DNA from 2 places in the Exiguobacterium sp. PHA03 genome. Region 2 is predicted to be linked to the other one. Evidence: a T-box and tRNA genes for the amino acid it is inferred to sense, from the RefSeq annotation. Region 2 holds a T-box; the other holds one or more tRNA genes.
The links. The T-box of region 2 lies ahead of leuS (leucine--tRNA ligase). A T-box ahead of a tRNA ligase gene usually reads a tRNA of that ligase, here a tRNA-Leu.
Positions count from the first base shown of each region.

Region 1: it encodes a tRNA-Leu, which carries the amino acid that the T-box ahead of leuS (leucine--tRNA ligase) is inferred to sense. The anticodon was not compared.

Region 1 covers NZ_JAUTYQ010000001.1:1,061,069-1,070,648, forward strand. Annotated here, with positions in the region: gene Q7C19_RS05765 (2-oxoglutarate dehydrogenase E1 component) at 1-2,656, opposite strand, end outside; gene Q7C19_RS05770 (amino acid ABC transporter ATP-binding protein) at 2,970-3,698, opposite strand; gene Q7C19_RS05775 (amino acid ABC transporter permease) at 3,695-4,339, opposite strand; gene Q7C19_RS05780 (transporter substrate-binding domain-containing protein) at 4,371-5,138, opposite strand; tRNA gene Q7C19_RS05785 (tRNA-Leu) at 5,341-5,424, opposite strand; gene Q7C19_RS05790 (alpha/beta hydrolase) at 5,467-6,399, opposite strand; gene Q7C19_RS05795 (hypothetical protein) at 6,421-6,762, opposite strand; gene Q7C19_RS05800 (S66 family peptidase) at 6,778-7,788, opposite strand; gene Q7C19_RS05805 (DUF779 domain-containing protein) at 7,975-8,337, opposite strand; gene adh (aldehyde dehydrogenase) at 8,360-9,580, opposite strand, start outside.
Region 2 covers NZ_JAUTYQ010000001.1:1,635,749-1,645,328, forward strand. Annotated here, with positions in the region: gene Q7C19_RS08615 (hypothetical protein) at 1-681, opposite strand, end outside; gene leuS (leucine--tRNA ligase) at 813-3,218, opposite strand; T-box leader at 3,266-3,488, opposite strand; gene Q7C19_RS08625 (HAD family hydrolase) at 3,527-4,171, opposite strand; gene Q7C19_RS08630 (peptidoglycan bridge formation glycyltransferase FemA/FemB family protein) at 4,262-5,296, opposite strand; gene Q7C19_RS08635 (MDR family MFS transporter) at 5,480-6,658, opposite strand; gene mnmM (tRNA 5-(aminomethyl)-2-thiouridylate-methyltransferase MnmM) at 6,815-7,411, shown strand; gene Q7C19_RS08645 (serine aminopeptidase domain-containing protein) at 7,462-8,166, opposite strand; gene Q7C19_RS08650 (GNAT family N-acetyltransferase) at 8,245-8,733, opposite strand; gene metK (methionine adenosyltransferase) at 8,871-9,580, opposite strand, start outside.

The sequences.
Region 1 (9,580 bases), 570 kb from region 2:
GCCGTGGTTCCATAAAGGACCACGCCCCCATGTTTTTCGGTTCTTCTTGCACCCAGACCATCTCTTCGACGGATTCATAGCGCGCAATGACTTCTTGTAAGGCTTTCGCTGGGAACGGATACAGTTCCTCAACCCGGACGATTTGTAACCAGTCGAGATTTTCCTCTGATTTCGAGACCGCTTCCGCTAAATCAATTGCCATCTTACCAGAACAGAACACAAGACGTTTGACACGATCTGGTGCTTCTCCAAGTCCCGCTTGTTCAATGACACGACGGAAACTACCCTCCGTCAATTCAGAGACGTCAGATGTCGCAAGCGGATGACGCAAGAGACTCTTTGGTGTCATGACCACGAGCGGTCTAACTTCCTCTTTTCCGAGGATTGCTGCTTGTCGACGCAACAAATGGAAGTACTGCGCAGCACTCGATACGTTCGCAACTGTCCAGTTCTTCTCACCGGATAACGTCAAGAAGCGCTCTAAACGACCACTCGAGTGTTCTGGTCCTTGTCCTTCATAACCGTGCGGAAGCAACATAACGAGACCTGACGTTTGTCCCCATTTGGCTCGGCTCGCAGAAATAAACTGGTCAAAGATGACTTGACCTGAGTTTGCGAAGTCTCCGTATTGCGCTTCCCATAAGACAAGCGTTTCTGGTGCAAAGACATTATAGCCGTATTCAAAGCCAAGAACACCCGCCTCAGAGAGTGGACTGTTATAGACCGAGAACGAAGCTGTTGCCGTTGATAAAGCATGAAGTGGCGAGAATCCTTCTCCCGTTTTCACATCATGAAGATTGATATTCCGTTGTGCAAACGTTCCCCGTTCAGAATCTTGCCCGCTCAATCGGATTGGTGTTCCATCCGAGAGAATTGAAGCGAATGCCAATGTTTCGGCGTGTCCCCAGTCAATCCCGTTCTTCGTCGAGAATGCATCTGTCCGGCGCTTCAGGACTTTCTCAAGTTTATGGAACACTTGGAAGCCATCTGGCCACTGCAACAATTCTTCATTGTATGCAGTTAATGTTTCGATCGCTACTCCTGTTTCGATCGTCGGAACGCCTTTAAAGACGACGTCCGGCATGACCCCACCATACTCTTTCTCTACATTTGGGACTTTTTCTCGAGCCGCCTTCATGTGATCATTGATTGACGTCTCAATCGATTGAATTTCCTCAGCTGTCGCATCCCCGTTCGCGACAAGCGTCTTTCCGTACAAGACACGAATCGGATCATGCTTATGGATCAAATCGTATAAGACCGGGTTTGTATTCATCGGTTCATCCATTTCGTTGTGTCCAAAACGACGATATCCGATTAAATCGATCATGACGTCTTTCTTGAATGTTGCACGGTACTCGCTCGCGAGTAGCGCAACAGCGAGACAGCTTTCAGGTTCATCGGCGTTGACGTGGAAGACTGGAATCTCATACCCTTTAGCCAGGTCACTCGAGTAACGCGTCGAACGCGAATCTGTCGGTTCCGTCGTGAAGCCGATCGTATTGTTCGCGATGATGTGAATCGTTCCGCCTGTGTTATATCCTTTGAGGTTTGCTAAATTCAAGGTTTCAGCAACGATTCCTTGACCTGGGAACGCTGCATCCCCGTGAATCAGGATCGCAGCAGCGGCTGCCTGCTCTTGACGTGGTGCGCCTTTTTGGGTCCGGTCATCTTGTGCCGCACGCGTGAAGCCCTCGACGACTGGGTCGACGAACTCTAAGTGCGACGGATTGTTCGCGAGCGTCATCCGGATGTCACGTGTCTTTTGCTCGAGTTTCCGGTTTAGTCCGAGGTGATACTTCACGTCGCCCGTCCAACCGTATGTGATACCGATTGATCCTTCAGACGGTACGAGATCATGATTTGGTGCATGCTGGAACTCAGCAAAGATCATTTCATATGGTTTACCGAGTACATGAGCTAAAACATTTAATCGTCCACGGTGCGCCATTCCGATATTAATCGTCTCCGACCCGTTTGAAATGAGGTGTCCGACGATCGTATCGAGCAATGGCACCATCGCATCGAGCCCTTCGATCGAGAATCGTTTTTGACCGACATATGTTTTGTGCAGATATTTTTCGAAAAGGTCCGTTTCAGCCAAGCGTTTGAACAATTGTTTCTTTTGCTCAGCATCAAGCGTCGCCGTCAAAGCACCTTGTTCGATTTTTTGACGGAGCCATTTCTTTTCCTCTAAGTCATCAACATGCTGGAACTCAACAGCCGCTGCTCCCGTATATTGCGCTTTCAAGTGCTCGATGCCTTCAAATGCATCTTGAACACCCGCTGGCGGCTCAGGACAGACGAGTGAAACCGGCATTTTCCGAAGATCTGCCTCTGTCAGTCCAAACTGATTTAGTTCGAATAATCCTGTTTCTCGCGGATGGTCCTTCAGCGGATAGATATCCGCCGCAAGATGTCCTTTTGCACGAATTTGTTCCGCTAAACGATTCGCCGCAAGATATTTTTCGAAATCTCCCGTCTCGACTTGCATCGGTACTACTGGTTCCGTCACAGGTGCACCATGCTCTTCGAAATAAGTACGTGTCTCCTCATCGACGGATGTTTTGTCTTCTAAAAAACGCTCGTACAATTCAATGATGTAGCCAAGGTTTGGTCCATAAAATGCTTGTTGATCTTGCTCGTGGCCTGCCATGTACGGTTCCCCCCGTTTCTATATTTCTCCCCTCACATTTAGCATCGGCTAAATGTGTTTCCAGCCCTCTACCTGTTAGCGCTTTCAAAAGAAATTGCATGAATGATGCGCTAAAACGTCATGAGAAGGAACGAACGTGCCATTCTTCCATGAAAGTGCCTTCGTTACTATATTACTACTCTTTTCCTGCGTGTGCATTTCGAATTCCCAAATTCTCACGCTTAAATGTATAAGTTTTTCTTATGAGCGCTTAGCCAGTAATTTATGAATAAGCAAAAAACCGGCGTATCTGCATTTAGATACGCCGGTTTAATCATAACACTTTACTGAGGAACGATTGCGTCCGTTCATGCTGTGGAGAATCAAAGAGCGCTTGTGGCACATTCTCTTCGACGACATACCCACCATCCATAAACAACACGCGGTCTCCGACTTCACGAGCAAATCCCATCTCATGGGTCACGACGACCATCGTCATCCCTTCGAGAGCAAGTTGTTTCATGACGGCAAGCACGTCCCCGACCATTTCCGGGTCAAGCGCTGACGTTGGCTCGTCAAACAACATGATTTTCGGATTCATCGCGAGCGCTCGGGCAATTGCGACCCGTTGCTTTTGACCCCCGGATAATTCGCCTGGATAATTATTCGCTTTTTCCCGTAACCCAACTTTATCGAGTAGTTCCAAAGCTCGCTTTTTCGCCTGGTCCTTATCCGATTTACGTACTTTGATCGGTGCGAGCGTGACGTTCTCAAGCACGGTCTTATGCGGGAAGAGATTAAAATGCTGAAAGACCATTCCGACCTCCTCCCGAACTTTGTTGATATCGACCTTCGGATTTGTGATGTCGAAATCATCGATAATGACCGTTCCACCCGTAATCTCCTCCAGTCGATTCAAACAGCGTAAAAACGTACTTTTCCCAGATCCCGACGGACCGATGACACACACAACTTCTTTTTCGGCTATCGAGACGTTAATGTCTTTTAAGACTTCGTTCGAGCCGAATGATTTCTTTAAATTCTTCACTTCAATGATACTCATCGTAATGTAAACCTCCGTTCCAAGAACTTCGCCACTAATGACAAGAGATAAATGATGACGAAGTACATCAATCCGACGACAGACCAAACGATGAATGGCTCAAACGTCGTCGATTGCTGAACTTGACCTTGTTGCGTCAAATCAGCGATGCCGATGATCGATAACAACGATGTATCTTTTAAACTGATGATCGATTGATTCGTAATCGTTGGTAACATCCGTCGGAATGCTTGCGGTAAAATGATTTGAACCATCGTTTGACGTCCTGTCATCCCGAGTGAACGTGCGGCTTCTGTTTGTCCCTTATCAATCGACTGGATACCTGCTCGAATAATTTCCGCGAAATAAGCACCAGCATTGATCGCGACCGTCAGTATCCCTGCATACATCCGGTCCATCGATAACCACTCAAGCGAGTTGAGTCCAAAGTAGATGAAGAAAAGCTGAACGATGAACGGTGTACCACGAATGACATCGATATAGATGATCGCGATTGCGTTCAAAATCTTTAACGGTGACAACCGCATCAATGCGACGACTAAGCCAATCAGAAAGCCGACGATGACCGCAATGATGAAAATATACAATGTAACTTGAAGCCCTTCCAAGAAAAATGGAAATGCGGTTTTGACCACTTCCATTGGCTATCCCACTCCCTTATCGCCTTGCGACTTATTTCAGATACGTGTCAACGATTTTATCGTATTCACCGTTTTCTTTCAGATTCGCAAGTCCTTTGTTGATTTTCTTCAGCAGATCCTTATTCTCACCTTTTAAGACAGCGATCCCGTAGTTATCACCGTTGAGACGATCACCGACAAGTTTCAATCCAAGGTTTTGTTGTTTGTTTGCATATGAGATGACCGGATAATCTTCAATCAAGGCAGCTGCGTTACCGTTCTTTACTTCTTGGAACATCGCTGGACTATCATTGAACTGTGTAACAGTGAAGCCAAGTTTATCCGCGTTGTCCGTTGCATATTTTGCACCCGTCGTTCCCTTTTTGACGGCTACTTTTTTCCCTTTAAGATCGTTAACGGATTTAATACCATTCTCATCTTTTTTGACGACTAAAATAAGACCAGCTTTGAAATATGGGTCTGAGAATGTGACGACTTTTTTCCGTTCTGGTGTAATACTCATACCGGCAATGGCAACGTCCAATTGATTTGCTTGAAGTGCTGGAATGATACCGCTGAAATCCATTGCTTCAAATTTAATCTTGAAGTTTTGATCCTTAGCGATTGCTTTCATAAGATCGATGTCGATTCCTTTGTACGTGTCCCCGTCTTTGTACTCAAATGGTGGATACGTGACGTCGATACCAACTTTATACGTCTTTCCTTCTGAAGACCCTTCATCCTTCGAACCGATACTACATGCACCAAGTACGAGAATACAGCTCATCAAGAGCGCTAGCAAAATACTTCCTTTTTTCATGTTTGTTTCCCCTCTCCTATGTGTTAAAGATTGTCGACTCCACTTAGTACTTTCCCTGAAGAGTACCCTCTTTAAAACGTATTTTACCAGAAAAGTTCTAAAAAGATAAACATTTCTGAATTTTTATTCGATGCAACCGTTTTCTATTCATTATCAAAAAAGGAGGCAACCCCTTGATGGGATTGCCTCCTTCAATCATTTATGCCGCCGAGAGGACTTGAACCTCCACGGTGTTGCCACCACTAGATTCTGAGTCTAGCGCGTCTACCAGTTCCGCCACGACGACGTTGATTTATGATATTAATATAGCGGGTAACGAACTGAGTTGTCAATCATTTCGCAAGATGTTCCGGACGAACTTCTCAACGACGTCATCATATAATGCCGGATCCTCGAAATATGCCATAGCGTGTGCGGCATTCGGAATGACGACCAGTTCCTTTTCCGTTGGACAGGCTTCGTACAGCTCATACACCATATCTGTCGGTACGAACGTATCCGCACCACCATGAATGAAGAGAATCGGAACCTGTGCCTTTTTGACCTGTTTCAGCGCTGATGCTTCACGGAACGTATAACCTGCCTTTAGCTTCGTCAATACGCTCGTCATCCCTAAAAACGGGAAGTGTGGTAGTCGATACATCCGCTTCATCTGATACGCAAGAACAGCATTGACGGACGTATAGGCACAATCAGAAATGATTCCTTTGATTTGTGGTGGAAGTTGTTCGCCACTCGTCATCAATACGGTCGCCCCTCCCATCGACACACCATGTAAGAACAGTTTCGCATCCTGTCCAATCCGTTCAATCAGATAGTTCGACCAACTGAGACAATCTTCACGATCATGCCATCCGAATCCGATATAATGACCGTCACTCATTCCGTGTCCTCGATTATCGGGCATCATGACATGGAAACCGGCCTGATGGTACAGATAGGCGAATCCGGCTAAATCCGTTCCGACGCCTCCGTATCCATGCACGAGAATGACAATCCGGTCTGACGGAACAGGAGACGGGAGGAAATGTCCGCGTAACGTTAAACCATCTTTTGCTTCAATCTCGATCCGCTCGAGCGGCTGCTCCTTGATCCATGTCTGTCCAGGTTGCATCAACCGGACCATCTCATCACTCAAATCCCGATTATTCGATAAGAACGGCTTCGGATTCGTAGCGATTGCCATCTCATAAAAATAATAACTCGCTGCTACTAATCCGGATCCGATGACTCCGATTCCAATTTTTGTTCTGCGACGCATCTGCCCCACTCCTTCTTTCCGTTATAGCTCGATCTTCAGTTGAGCAGCATGGTCATCCTCTTCATCCTGCAAGACTTGTTGACGTAATCGTTGTTCCTGTTGCTGACGCCGGTAGGCAAACTCTTGGACAAGCTCTGTACCCGTGAATCCATCTTCTACGAGTTCACTCAATAAATCCGTTTCTGTCTCGACGACTTCCCCCGGACGACGCATGACGAGAACATCTCCGACTTGTGCAATCAGCAATTCATCTTCTAGACGAAGTGCATCGTAAAACGGTTCCGGTAACGTCATTCGACGTGTTTCCGGGTTAATATGGACGCGTTTATAAACGCCTAATGCTTGAAACTTACGACGTGCCATTGCGTGCTCTCCTTTTTAGTTGAACGTAAGATCGATTCGTGAATCTTTTCCTTGAATACGAACCGTACCCGTCGCTCCATTGATTAACGTTAACTGTGGTGGCTGATGACCGATGTCAAGATCATATAAGACTGGTAAGCCCGTTTCATCGGCTAGATAGTGATACACGTCTAGCCATGTCAGATCTTCTGTAATCCTTGCAGACGTACGGCCAAATAAAAAGCCAGCCGCATGGTCGAACCACCCAGCATACGCCATTTGTCGAAGCGTCCGATGCACCTCGGCAGAACTCGCTTCAGACACCTCGAAGTACCAGAGAATCGGTTCTCCGTTGATCTCTTCATGTTGGAAGCGCTTCACATCTCCGTACGGTGTCCCAATCAGATGGCGAATCGTCTCCAGACAACCCCCAAGTAACCGTCCGGTCACTTCTGTTCGCTCATCAAGTGCTTTCCATTCTGTCGCTTCCGTCAGCTGAAATAACGAACCTGCTGGACGTTCTTCGTCTGTCCACGCGGTTTGATAACGATCGGAAGCCCACTGTGTGACGGTTTCTCCAGATGGCGTCGCGAGAACCCGTCGCCAGGCACTTGTCGTCTCGTCCCATTCTTTACTCCGAAGCTCAACGAAGTTCGGACCATGTGCTGTCGCAATTCCCGTCTGAAGCGTCAAACTGAGCAATAACGTACTGATATCGGAATAGCCAAGCAACCATTTTGTTTGGTAAGCAGTTGGTGTCAACTCGGGTAAAAGATCAATGGCGCGTTCCCCACCAAATGGCGGGATAACAGCATCAATCGTCTCATCCGTCATCATGTGATTGAATTCTTCGGCGCGTTGTTTGACCGGTGCACTCTCAGCAAGTTGATGCGACCAAATCGTTTCACCTAAACGGACGTTCATTTGCCGTGCTTGTACCTGTTCAACTGCTCGTTCGACCCATTCCTGTTGCTGTTCACGTAATCCGGAGGAGGGCGCCGTCACTCCGATCGTGTGACCTGTCCAACCTAAAAATGGATATTTCATGGTGACCCCCTAAATGTCATAGTATGAAAAAATCTTCTCGTCAAAATATGAGTTCATTATACCGTTCTTATGCCGCATTACCAACTTTTATCCTGTTAGAACGCTGTAATACGAACAAAAACACGATTCTGTACAAGCGACCTGAATGAACAAGTCGCCTAGACAAAATCGCGTTTATATCCTTCATTAACTTGATGCTGATAGTTCAGCGTATTCCTCTTGCGTGAACGCACGGGAGCGTGTCAAAAAACGTTTTCCTTCGACACCCTCAAGAGAGAACATTCCGCCTCGACCATCCACGACATCAATGATGAGTTGGGTATGTTTCCAGTACTCATATTGATCTTCATGAATATAAAACGGGCAACCACCGATCTCTCCTAGTTTTTTATCCTGATCTCCCAGGAATAAATCGCCCTGCGCAAAACACATCGGGGAACTGCCATCGCAACAACCACCAGATTGATGAAACATCAACGGACCGTGTTTTTCTCTCAACTGGTCGATCAACTCAAGACAAGCTGCTGTCGCCTGAACACGTTCCACCATTTGCATCCACGTCCTTTCCGACTTAGAAGAAACCGAGTTTATTCGGGTTATAGCTAACGAGTAGGTTTTTCGTCCGTTGGTAATGGTTGAGCATCATCTTATGGTTCTCGCGTCCGATACCTGACATTTTGTAACCACCAAACGCCGCGTGAGCTGGATATTGGTGATAACAGTTCGTCCAGACGCGCCCTGCTTCGATCGCACGACCAAACCGATAAGCACGGTTCATGTCACGTGTCCAGACGCCGGCACCAAGACCATATAACGTATCATTCGCAATTTCGAGTGCTTCTTCTTCCGTCTTGAATGTCGTGACCGATAGAACCGGTCCAAAAATTTCTTCTTGGAAGATGCGCATCTTATTGTGTCCTTTAAAGATCGTTGGTTGAATGTAATATCCTTCTGCGAGATCTCCTTCGAGCATGTTGCGCTCTCCACCGATGAGACACTCTGCGCCTTCCGACTTACCGATTTCAAGATACGAAAGGATTTTCTCCATCTGTTCGTTCGAAGCTTGAGCACCCATCATGACGTCGGCATCAAGAGGATTTCCGATTTTGATGGCTTTGACGCGCTCTAAAACACGTTCCATGAACGGTTCGTAAATCGATTCTTGAATCAAGGCACGCGACGGACACGTACAGACTTCCCCTTGGTTCAACGCAAACATCAATAATCCTTCGATTGCTTTATCAAAGAATGCATCGTCTGCCTGCATGATATCTTCAAAGAAAATGTTCGGTGATTTCCCACCGAGTTCAAGTGTGACCGGGATCAAGTTCTGCGAAGCATACTGCATGATCAAACGTCCTGTCGTTGTCTCACCCGTAAAGGCGATTTTGGCGATTCGTTTGCTTGAGGCGAGCGGTTTCCCTGCCTCAAGACCGAATCCATTGACGATGTTGAGCACACCTGGTGGAAGTAAATCTTCGATGATCTCAACGAGTACCATGATGCTCGCTGGTGTTTGTTCTGCTGGTTTTAAGACAACACAGTTTCCTGCTGCGAGAGCTGGTGCTAATTTCCAGACAGCCATCAGGAGCGGGAAGTTCCACGGAATGATTTGACCGACGACGCCAAGTGGCTCATGGAAGTGATACGCAACCGTATCTTGATCGAGTTCGCCGACTGAACCTTCTTGTGCACGAATGACCCCAGCAAAATAACGGAAGTGGTCGATCGCGAGCGGTAAATCGGCGTTAAGTGTCTCACGAACGGCTTTTCCGTTCTCAAGTGTTTCCGC
Region 2 (9,580 bases):
CAAGTACGGTGGTTTTTGCTTTTTCTTTAAGGCACGCTTCTTCTTTTCCGAAGCATCTGGATCAATCTTGATTTTGTCCTCTTTCATTGCAAAGTAAGTCAATTCAACACGACCAATCGAGCGAATTTGATTGATTGTATAGAATTCTTTTTTCTTCGCATCATATCCAAGACCATGGAAACTGTCTCGAATCGTCGTCCCTTGTACTTTTTCGCGTTTTTCTTCACTCCAGACGCCATCTTTTCGTTTAATCGTGACTAGAATTTGATTCGACGTCAATAAAGCGACTGTCTCTCCGTCAACGAGTGTCATCCCGTCAAGACCAGACAATAAGAGTTTCCCTTCTTCCAACTGAAACGTCGCATTGATACGTTCTCCAGTTCCACTGATTTCAAAGAAACGGTAGTCCTCTGTTACGACGAGGTACGAACCTATGGAATCATCATATAACATCTGTTGAACATTTTTAATTAACGGTTCTTCTGGATTCGGAATGGCTGAAGGCGTTTTCGGTGGCACCTGTTTGACAGCTGCCTGATGCTTCGATTGCGTCTCGATTTTCGCGAACGTTTCCTGAATACGTGACAACGTCTCTGGCTTCGAGAAGACGAGCAGTATACAAAGGATCAACCCCGAAACGACAGCAAAAATCGTTGTATAGACTATATAAGATCGTTTCATTGATGATAATCGCCTTTCTTTCTCGGTTTCTGATTCAGTGTAGCAGAAGGACGTTCAAAAAAAAAGCGGACTTGCGACGGAAATGAAGAAACCCCTTCCATTCGCATCAAGTGAATGAAAGGGGTTATGGCTTAGTTCGCCACGATATTGATCAATTTTTTCGGTACGACGATGACTTTCCGAACCGTCTTGTCGCCAATCCATTCTTGTGTCTTTTCATCAGCAAAGGCAAGTGCTTCGATTTCTTCTTTTGTCGCATCGATGTTGATTTCGATTTTCGAGCGAACTTTACCGTTCACTTGAATGACGAATTCCATCGTATCGCTGACAAGTTTTGATTCATCGAATGTTGGCCATGCCGCATACGTCAATGTCTCTTCAAAGCCAAGTTGTTCCCACAGTTCTTCACCAAGGTGCGGTGCGACTGGTGTTAACAATTGAATGAATCCACGAAGGAAGTGACGCGGAAGAACCGGCTGTTTATTCGCTTCGTTGACGAAGACCATGAGTTGCGAAATCCCGGTGTTGAACTGAATGTTCGCGAAGTCTTCCGTGACCTTCTTGACGGTCTGGTGGTATGTCCGTTCGAAGTCAGCATCGACTTCCGTGACGTCTTGAATGTCTGCTGTCCGTTCGAACAAGCGCCAAACGCGATCGAGGAAACGACGCGCTCCGTCAAGACCGTTCTCAGACCAGGCAACCGATGCATCGAGTGGTCCCATGAACATTTCGTATAAACGTAACGTATCAGCACCATGCGACTTGACGATTTCATCTGGGTTGATGACGTTACCGCGAGATTTTGACATTTTCTCGTTGTTCTCTCCAAGGATCATTCCTTGGTTGTATAACTTCTGGAATGGTTCTTTTGTTGGTACGACGCCTGCATCATACAAGACTTTATGCCAGAACCGTGCATACAACAAATGGAGAACAGCATGCTCTGCCCCACCGATATAAATATCGACAGGAAGCCAGTATTTTAATTTTTCTGGATCCGCAATCGCTTCTTCATTGTGTGGATCGATGAAACGAAGGTAGTACCAGCAGCTTCCGCCCCATTGTGGCATCGTATTCGTCTCGCGACGGCCTTTCATTCCTGTTTCAGGATCTGTGTAATCCAACCAGTCTTCAGCAAGCGCAAGTGGTGATTCGCCCGTACCAGACGGTTTGATTTCTGGAATGATTGGAAGTTCAAGCGGTAATTCCTCTTGATTGAGTGTTTTCATTGAACCATCTTCCATATGAACGACTGGAATCGGCTCGCCCCAATACCGTTGACGACTGAACAACCAGTCTCGGAGTCGATACGTGATTTTTTTACGACCGACTTGGTTCGTTTCGAGTTCAGCGATCATCGTCTCGATTGCTTCTTGTTTCCCAAGTCCATCAAGCATATGCGAGTTGACGTGTTCGCCCTCTCCTGTGTAGGCTGCTTCGTCGACATTTCCACCCGCGACGACTTCAACGATCGGTAAGTCGAATTGTTTCGCGAATTCGTGGTCGCGCTCATCGTGTCCTGGAACAGCCATGATCGCACCTGTTCCGTAAGAAGCAAGGACGTAATCAGCGATCCAGATTGGAAGACGATCGCCTGAGATCGGATTGACCGCAAAAGCACCCGTGAAGACACCCGTTTTTTCCTTCGCTAAATCCGTTCGCTCGAGATCTGACTTCGTTTGGACTTGCGAAATGTACGCATCGACGGCTTCCTTGTGATCCGCTGTCGTGATGTCAGCTACGAATGGATGCTCCGGTGCAAGTACTAGATACGTCGCACCGAAGATCGTGTCCGGACGTGTCGTAAAGACCGTGACTTGTTTTTTATGTCCATCAATCGTGAAATCAATCTCAGCACCCTCAGATTTCCCGATCCAGTTGCGTTGCATCTCTTTGACAGAATCCGGCCAATCGAGATCATCCAGATCTTCAAGAAGGCGATCCGCATATTCCGTGATTTTCAAGACCCATTGACGCATCGGAACACGCACAACCGGATGATTTCCGCGTTCGGATAATCCGTCGATGACCTCTTCATTCGCAAGGACAGTTCCAAGTGCCGGGCACCAGTTGACTGCGACTTCGTCTACGAAGGCAAGTCCTTTTTCATACAACTTCGTAAAAATCCACTGCGTCCATTTGTAGTATTTTGGATCCGTTGTGTTGATTTCACGATCCCAGTCATACGAGAATCCAAGTTCTTTAAGCTGACGCTTGAACGTCTCGATGTTTTTCGCTGTGAATTCGCGTGGATCGTTTCCTGTATCGAGTGCGTATTGTTCTGCTGGTAATCCGAACGCATCCCATCCCATTGGGTGAAGGACATTGTATCCTTGCATCCGCTTCATCCGTGCGAGGATATCCGTTGCTGTGTAACCTTCCGGATGACCAACATGGAGTCCAGCACCTGACGGATACGGGAACATATCAAGGGCATAGAACCCTTCTTTTTCTGGATCTTCTGTCGTGACGAAGGCGTTGTCTTGATCCCAACGCGCCTGCCATTTCGGTTCAATTTCGCGATGATTGTACGGCATGTCTTTTCCTCCTCTAATCTAAAAAAAACCGGTCTTCCGCCCCTAAGAAAAGGGACGAAAGACCGGTTTGGCTTCCGCGGTACCACCCACGTTGTCTGTCTATGACAGACCGCTTGATTCACGGATAACGGTGTGAAAGACCGGATTCGCTACTACGACTTCACGAATCGTGCTCCCTGACGAGTTCACGGTTGTTACCGACTGGTTCGCACCTTCCACCAGCTCTCTTGACGGCACCTTTCCCCTACTACTTCAGTTCCATGCATTTGACTATCTTTTTCTAGTGTAATCTGTTTCTTCCTCAAGCGTCAACGCTTCCGTAAAATTTCCTCGATTTCTGCGTGTGATTGCGCGACATGATCCGCTTGCTCTAAGCGTTGCGTTGGCATCCGGTCATCAAGAAGCGCAATCACTTCCATGCCTGCTGCTTTCGCACCAATCATCCCGTTCGCAGCGTCTTCAATGACGAGACAGTTCTCGGGTGCGTGTCCAATCCGCTCTGCCGCAAGTCGAAAAATCGCGGGATCCGGTTTCGAACGGATGACTTCTTCTCCACTGACGTAGTGCGTGATCGGAAGCCCATAATGACGGATGACACGTTCGATTTTCTGAAGTGAACTCGAAGAAGCAATGCCGATATCGTAACCAAGAGTCGCCGCTTGTTCGATGACTTGTGTGACGCCTTTTTTTAATCCACACTCCTCCGGCTTTGCATGAATTTGAAACAAGCGATGTTCTTCCTCAAGCAACGCACTAGCTGTTTCTTTCAGCTGATGCTGGGCGACGAGTTCTTCCCACATTTCATCTCCTGTTTTTCCCATGAACGTCGCATACTGAACCGGATCAAGCGGAATCGATAACCTTTTGAACATCTGTTGATGCACTTCAAAGTAGCGAATCTCACTATCTAAGATAACCCCGTCCATATCAAAAATCAGACCGCGTTTTTTCACGATAACTCCCCCTTTATTGATCGATCCTGACTTCAGCATATCAAAAAAACGACTACACGATGTAGTCGTTTTCATACTCTCATTATCTATTTAACTAGTTGCCACCTGAATACCAGCTTGTCGATACGCCGGAAAATAATCGGAATCAGCATTTGATCCGTATCGTACGCAGAGCAAATCATATAGTGATGGCTGCAGGATGGATTTTCCTTGATGATACTCAAATAGTCGATATCCAGTGTAACGGCATTTACTCTCAAAAAGACTATCCCGTTCTTGATACCCGCCCCCAAGATGTTGTTCGACGAGTCCCCGTGCTTTTGCCTGAAGAATTGCTTCGTACTCAAGTCGCTGATTCGGGAACATCTTCGCTTCATCCCGCTTACAGCCGATCAAATGACCGTGGGCGTATTCTTTTCCAAGCAATACGAAGTATCCCCCAACCGCTTTTCCGTCGATTTCCGCCATCAGTAATAAGGGCTCACAAAGTGGGTTCGTCTCCATCAATTGCTCAAAATACGTCGCGGTAAAATAATAATGAGCCGAGGCATTCTTCCGGTCCATCGTTTCATGATACAACGCTAAAAAAACAGGTAGATCGTCCCGTGTTCCTGTTCTGACGGTTAAGGGTGAAGCAAGCGATTTACGAATCATGCTTCTCGTCTTCTTATGAAATGTCTGCATGATATCTTCAAGTGAAGGACGCAAATCAATACTCGTCGTATGACGGATGAAGGAAACTTTTGTCCAGTCCTGCATAAGCCGTTCATTACCTGTTAATGGATTAAAGCGGATCATTTCCGAGACGATCGATTCTTGCTCCGCCCACCTCTCAAAGGATAAACGAGCCTGCTGGATCTCGGACGCAGTCAGTCGACCGATGATTTCCGGTCCGCCATAGCCGTACGGGGTAATGAGATCTGAATAAGGCGTATCAAAAATACGACGCTTCAAAAAAGGATAAAACAGTGTTCCTGCATGACCTTCATAAAGAAATAATACCGCTTGCTCAGACGGTCTAGCGTTGAGCGTGACGTATTGGTGACTATAGAAGATATCAAGAGGCTGTTTCTGTACGTGTGTCGTCCAAGTTGCGGCATCTGTGATGAATTGACACCTTTCCATCCGTGCACCTCCAGTCAAAAAGAAGCAACGTTCATATGACCTTTCTTTTCAAGTTCTTGATTAGAAAGTACCCGTTTCTTTGCCGAAATATTCCATATTATTAAATGTTTGTTTTATAATTTTCGAACGAATGATGTAACAAAAGACAGCTGATCTATTGTCCGCTGTCTCACAAGATAAAGCTCATGATGTGGTTTTAGGAATAGCACGAAGGAAGACAACTCCTGCTAACAGGATCAATCCAATTAAGGTCAAGAAAACTGCTGACATACCTGATAAATCGTAGATCAAACCTCCAACTGTCGGACTGATCATCCGTCCTGCTGAAGCAGCGATATTAACGTATCCTTGGAATTCTCCTTCTTTTCCGATTGGCGCAAGTCGCGCCGCCATTGCAGGAACCGCTGGCCAGATGAACATCTCACCGATTGTCAGAATGATCATCGCCACGAGGAACATCTTGAAGCCGCCTGCAAACGGAACAATCAGATAAGAGAGAAGAAAGATCCCTGTCCCGGTCATCAGTTGGCGTTTCAAATCATCTCCAAACCAACGAAGAATTGGTGTTAATAAAGGTTGTGCGAACACGATAAGCGCTCCATTGATTGTCCAAAGAATCGAGTACTCGGAAATCGTGACACCGAGCGATTTCGTATGGACAGCAAAGGTCCCTTGCCATTGCACATAAACGAACCAAAGTAAGGCATAACCGATCGAAACGAGCAACATCGTCCGTGCGGATCCGCGCGAAAGTGGTGTGCGTGTCGTTTCGATCTCGTCATGTGCCGCATGCATCCGCGCTGGCGCCTGAATCCAGGACAAACCGACAAACAAAATGATGGCAAAGACGATATAGAGAACGAGATTGGCGATGAAGATGTACTGAATCGAAAAAGCAGCAATTTGACCACTAACAGCTGTCCCGAGGGCTACACCGACGTTTTGCGCGACATAGATCGCATTAAAGGCGCGGCGTCCGCCTTCCGGCCAGATGACGCCCGTCATTGCGTAGATCGTTGGGAAAACCATCCCACCGACGAATCCAATCAATCCAAGCATCGCGACGTATCCAATATACGTCTGATGAAATAGCAACAAGCCGACGGAAGACAGGACAAGTCCGATGACACTGATGACAAGCGTCTTCTTTCCGCCGAGTCGGTCAAACGCTTTTCCGCCTAAGTAGTTCCCAACGATTGCTAAGGCTGAGTTGACGAATAACGCCATTCCGGCTTTTGTCATCGACTCCCCTAAATATTCATGAATATATAATGTATTGAACGGCCATAAAAAAGAGGATCCCGTCGTATTGATGGCCATCGCAAGGACGAGGATCCAGACCGCTTTTGGTAATTTTGGCATACCTTTGGTCCTCCTATTTCATTCTCAACCTTGCCACTTTACGCAATCCCTCCCCCGCCTGTCAAGCCACTTCACTTTTCGTCAATGACTCAAAAGATGGTATAATGCAGGAGGAATCATACATACGATGATCATGTATAAAGAGAAAAACAGCCCATAGGAACAGGAGTCTATGCCATGTCACTTGCCCGTGTACTACCTTATACGAAACAATTACTGGAGTCCGTCATCGAACCTGGTGACTGCGTCGTCGATATGACTGCCGGAAATGGACATGATACGCAGTTCTTAGCAGAATGCGTCGGTCCAGAAGGTAGAGTCCTTGCGTTCGACGTCCAAGCTCAAGCCATCGAGGAATCGACACGACGTCTCGACGAAGCCGGAATGTTAGAACGTGTCGATCTTTATCACGAAAGTCACATCCATGTTGGTGCGCGTCTTTCGGACGAACGACGGCCTGTTCGTACCGGCGTCTTCAATCTCGGATACTTGCCTGGAAGTGATAAATCGATCACGACGACAGGTGAAGAGACGCTTGAAGCACTCGACGCTCTCCTCCCGGTACTTGCACCTGGTGGTCTTGTCGTCCTTGTCGTCTATCACGGTCATCTTGAAGGAAAACGGGAACGCGATGCTGTCCTAGATTACGTCACAGCCCTTGATCAGCAAGGTTATGCCGTTCTTCAGTACCGCTTCTTGAATCAACAGAATCATCCACCGTTCATCATCGCGATCGAGAAAAAAGTGCGCTGACAGTAGAAATAAAGAAGTGATGGCTTCCGCTATGGAAACCATCACTTTTTTCATTCTTCAACTAATTTAAAAAACAACAATAATTTTTCCGCAAACCGTGTATTCAACCGTTCAAAGCTGAAATGCGGGAAACCGTGTAGACGTTGTAAGTAAATCTGATCGCCACCCATTTTCCGACATACTTCGAGTGTCAGTTTAACGTCTGCGAACTGATCGTCTGGTGCATAAAAACAAGCCAAGTTTACACGAGGCAGTTTTTTTCGTTCCTCGTCATGTACGACGATCTCTTCTTCGATTTCCCGGTACTGCGCATACGTCAGTTCACCGATGCGAACGGTATCTTCCGTACTTTGACCAAACGGCAACGTACCGAGTGGCGCATCGGGACGGAAACGATCAAACGCACTCGCGAAGACTTGTTTGACACCTCCGAGTTGTTTCGACGGATGCCAATCAAACAATGGTGAAACGAACGCAAGACTTGCGACTGGTAGTTCATATTCTTGCAACAGACGATTGACGACGAGTGCCCCCATGCTACAGGCGATGATATGAATCGGTAGCTTTCGTTTTCCTGCTTCGCGTAATGCTTCTTTTAACAGTTGACCGTGCTCTTCAAACGAAATGCGACGTGGTGCGTCGACGAGTAGCACTTCATACTCTCTTTCGAGTACTCGAATCAAAGCTTCACTCGGACGGGCACGCAGTTGTAACGGATAGACTAATACGATGATTCCTGTTGGTTGTTCAACCACAAACTCACCTCTTCACTTCATACTTCCTTTTCACGATACCTTATTTCAAACGCAAACGAAACCGTCCCGAGACGGATTTCACGAGGCAACATGGCGAAGACGAACGACTGATTCCGCTTGCCCAAACACTTCTTCCGTCATCTCACTAAGTTCTTCAAAACCAAATGAGGTCAGGAATTGACGCGCTTTATAGTTACGTGCTTCCACGTAGACTTCGAGTGGGACGGCTCCTTGTCGTTCGAGTTCACGAATCAGACGTCTTCCGATTCCGTTTTGCTGATATTCCGGCAAGACGTAAAGCCGAATGATCTCCCATGTTCCTTCGACATCAACAGCATGAATGAAACCGACGATTTCCTCGTCGATGATTCCGACATAAAAATACTCTCCCCGTGCTTCTTCCGCCGTCCGGATCGCACGAACGACTTCTTCTTGCGGATACGCCTCCTGCACGAAATGCGCTTTCGAACGTTCGGAATAGATTTCTTCATAAGTATCCAACCAAGATGTGATAGCAATGTCATGAATACGTCCTGCATCAGCTGGAATAGCTTCGCGTATTTCCATAATCGGAACCCCCCTTTATACTCATACAAATCGACTCATGTACTTTTACCCTTTTCTAGAAAAAACATTCGTTTCCTGCAAAGTTCCGCGGAAACAAAAAAGCCCGAAAACCCACGTAGGATTTCCGGACTTTTTGATTATGCGAAACGTTTTGCTTGTTCTTCAAGAACTGCTGCTTTATCTGTTTGCTCCCATGGAAGCTCAACATCTGTACGACCGAAGTGACCGTATGCAGCTGTTTGACGATAGATCGGACGACGGAGATCAAGCATGTTGATGATTCCAGCCGGACGAAGATCGAAGTTTTCAGCAACCAATTCGACGAGTTGTGCTTCAGGAAGTTTTCCTGTGCCGAATGTATCAACTGCGATTGATACAGGGTGCGCGACACCGATTGCGTACGCAAGTTGAACTTCTGCTTTGTCTGCAAGACCTGCAGCAACGAGGTTCTTCGCGACGTAACGTGCTGCGTATGCAGCTGAACGGTCGACTTTTGTTGGATCTTTACCTGAGAATGCTCCACCGCCGTGGCGTGCGTATCCACCATACGTATCAACGATGATCTTACGACCAGTCAATCCAGCATCTCCTTGTGGTCCGCCAATGACGAAACGACCAGTTGGGTTGATGAAGAATTTCGTTGCTGCGTCGATGTATTCAGCCGGGATGACCGGTGTGATGACGTGTTCTTTCAAATCAGCTTGGATTTGCTCAAGCGTAACTTCTTCCGCATGTTGTGTCGAGATGACGATCGTATCGACACGAACCGGCTCGTTGTTCTCGTTGTATTCGACCGTGACTTGTGTTTTTCCGTCCGGACGAAGGTAGTCGAGTTGACCGTTTTTAC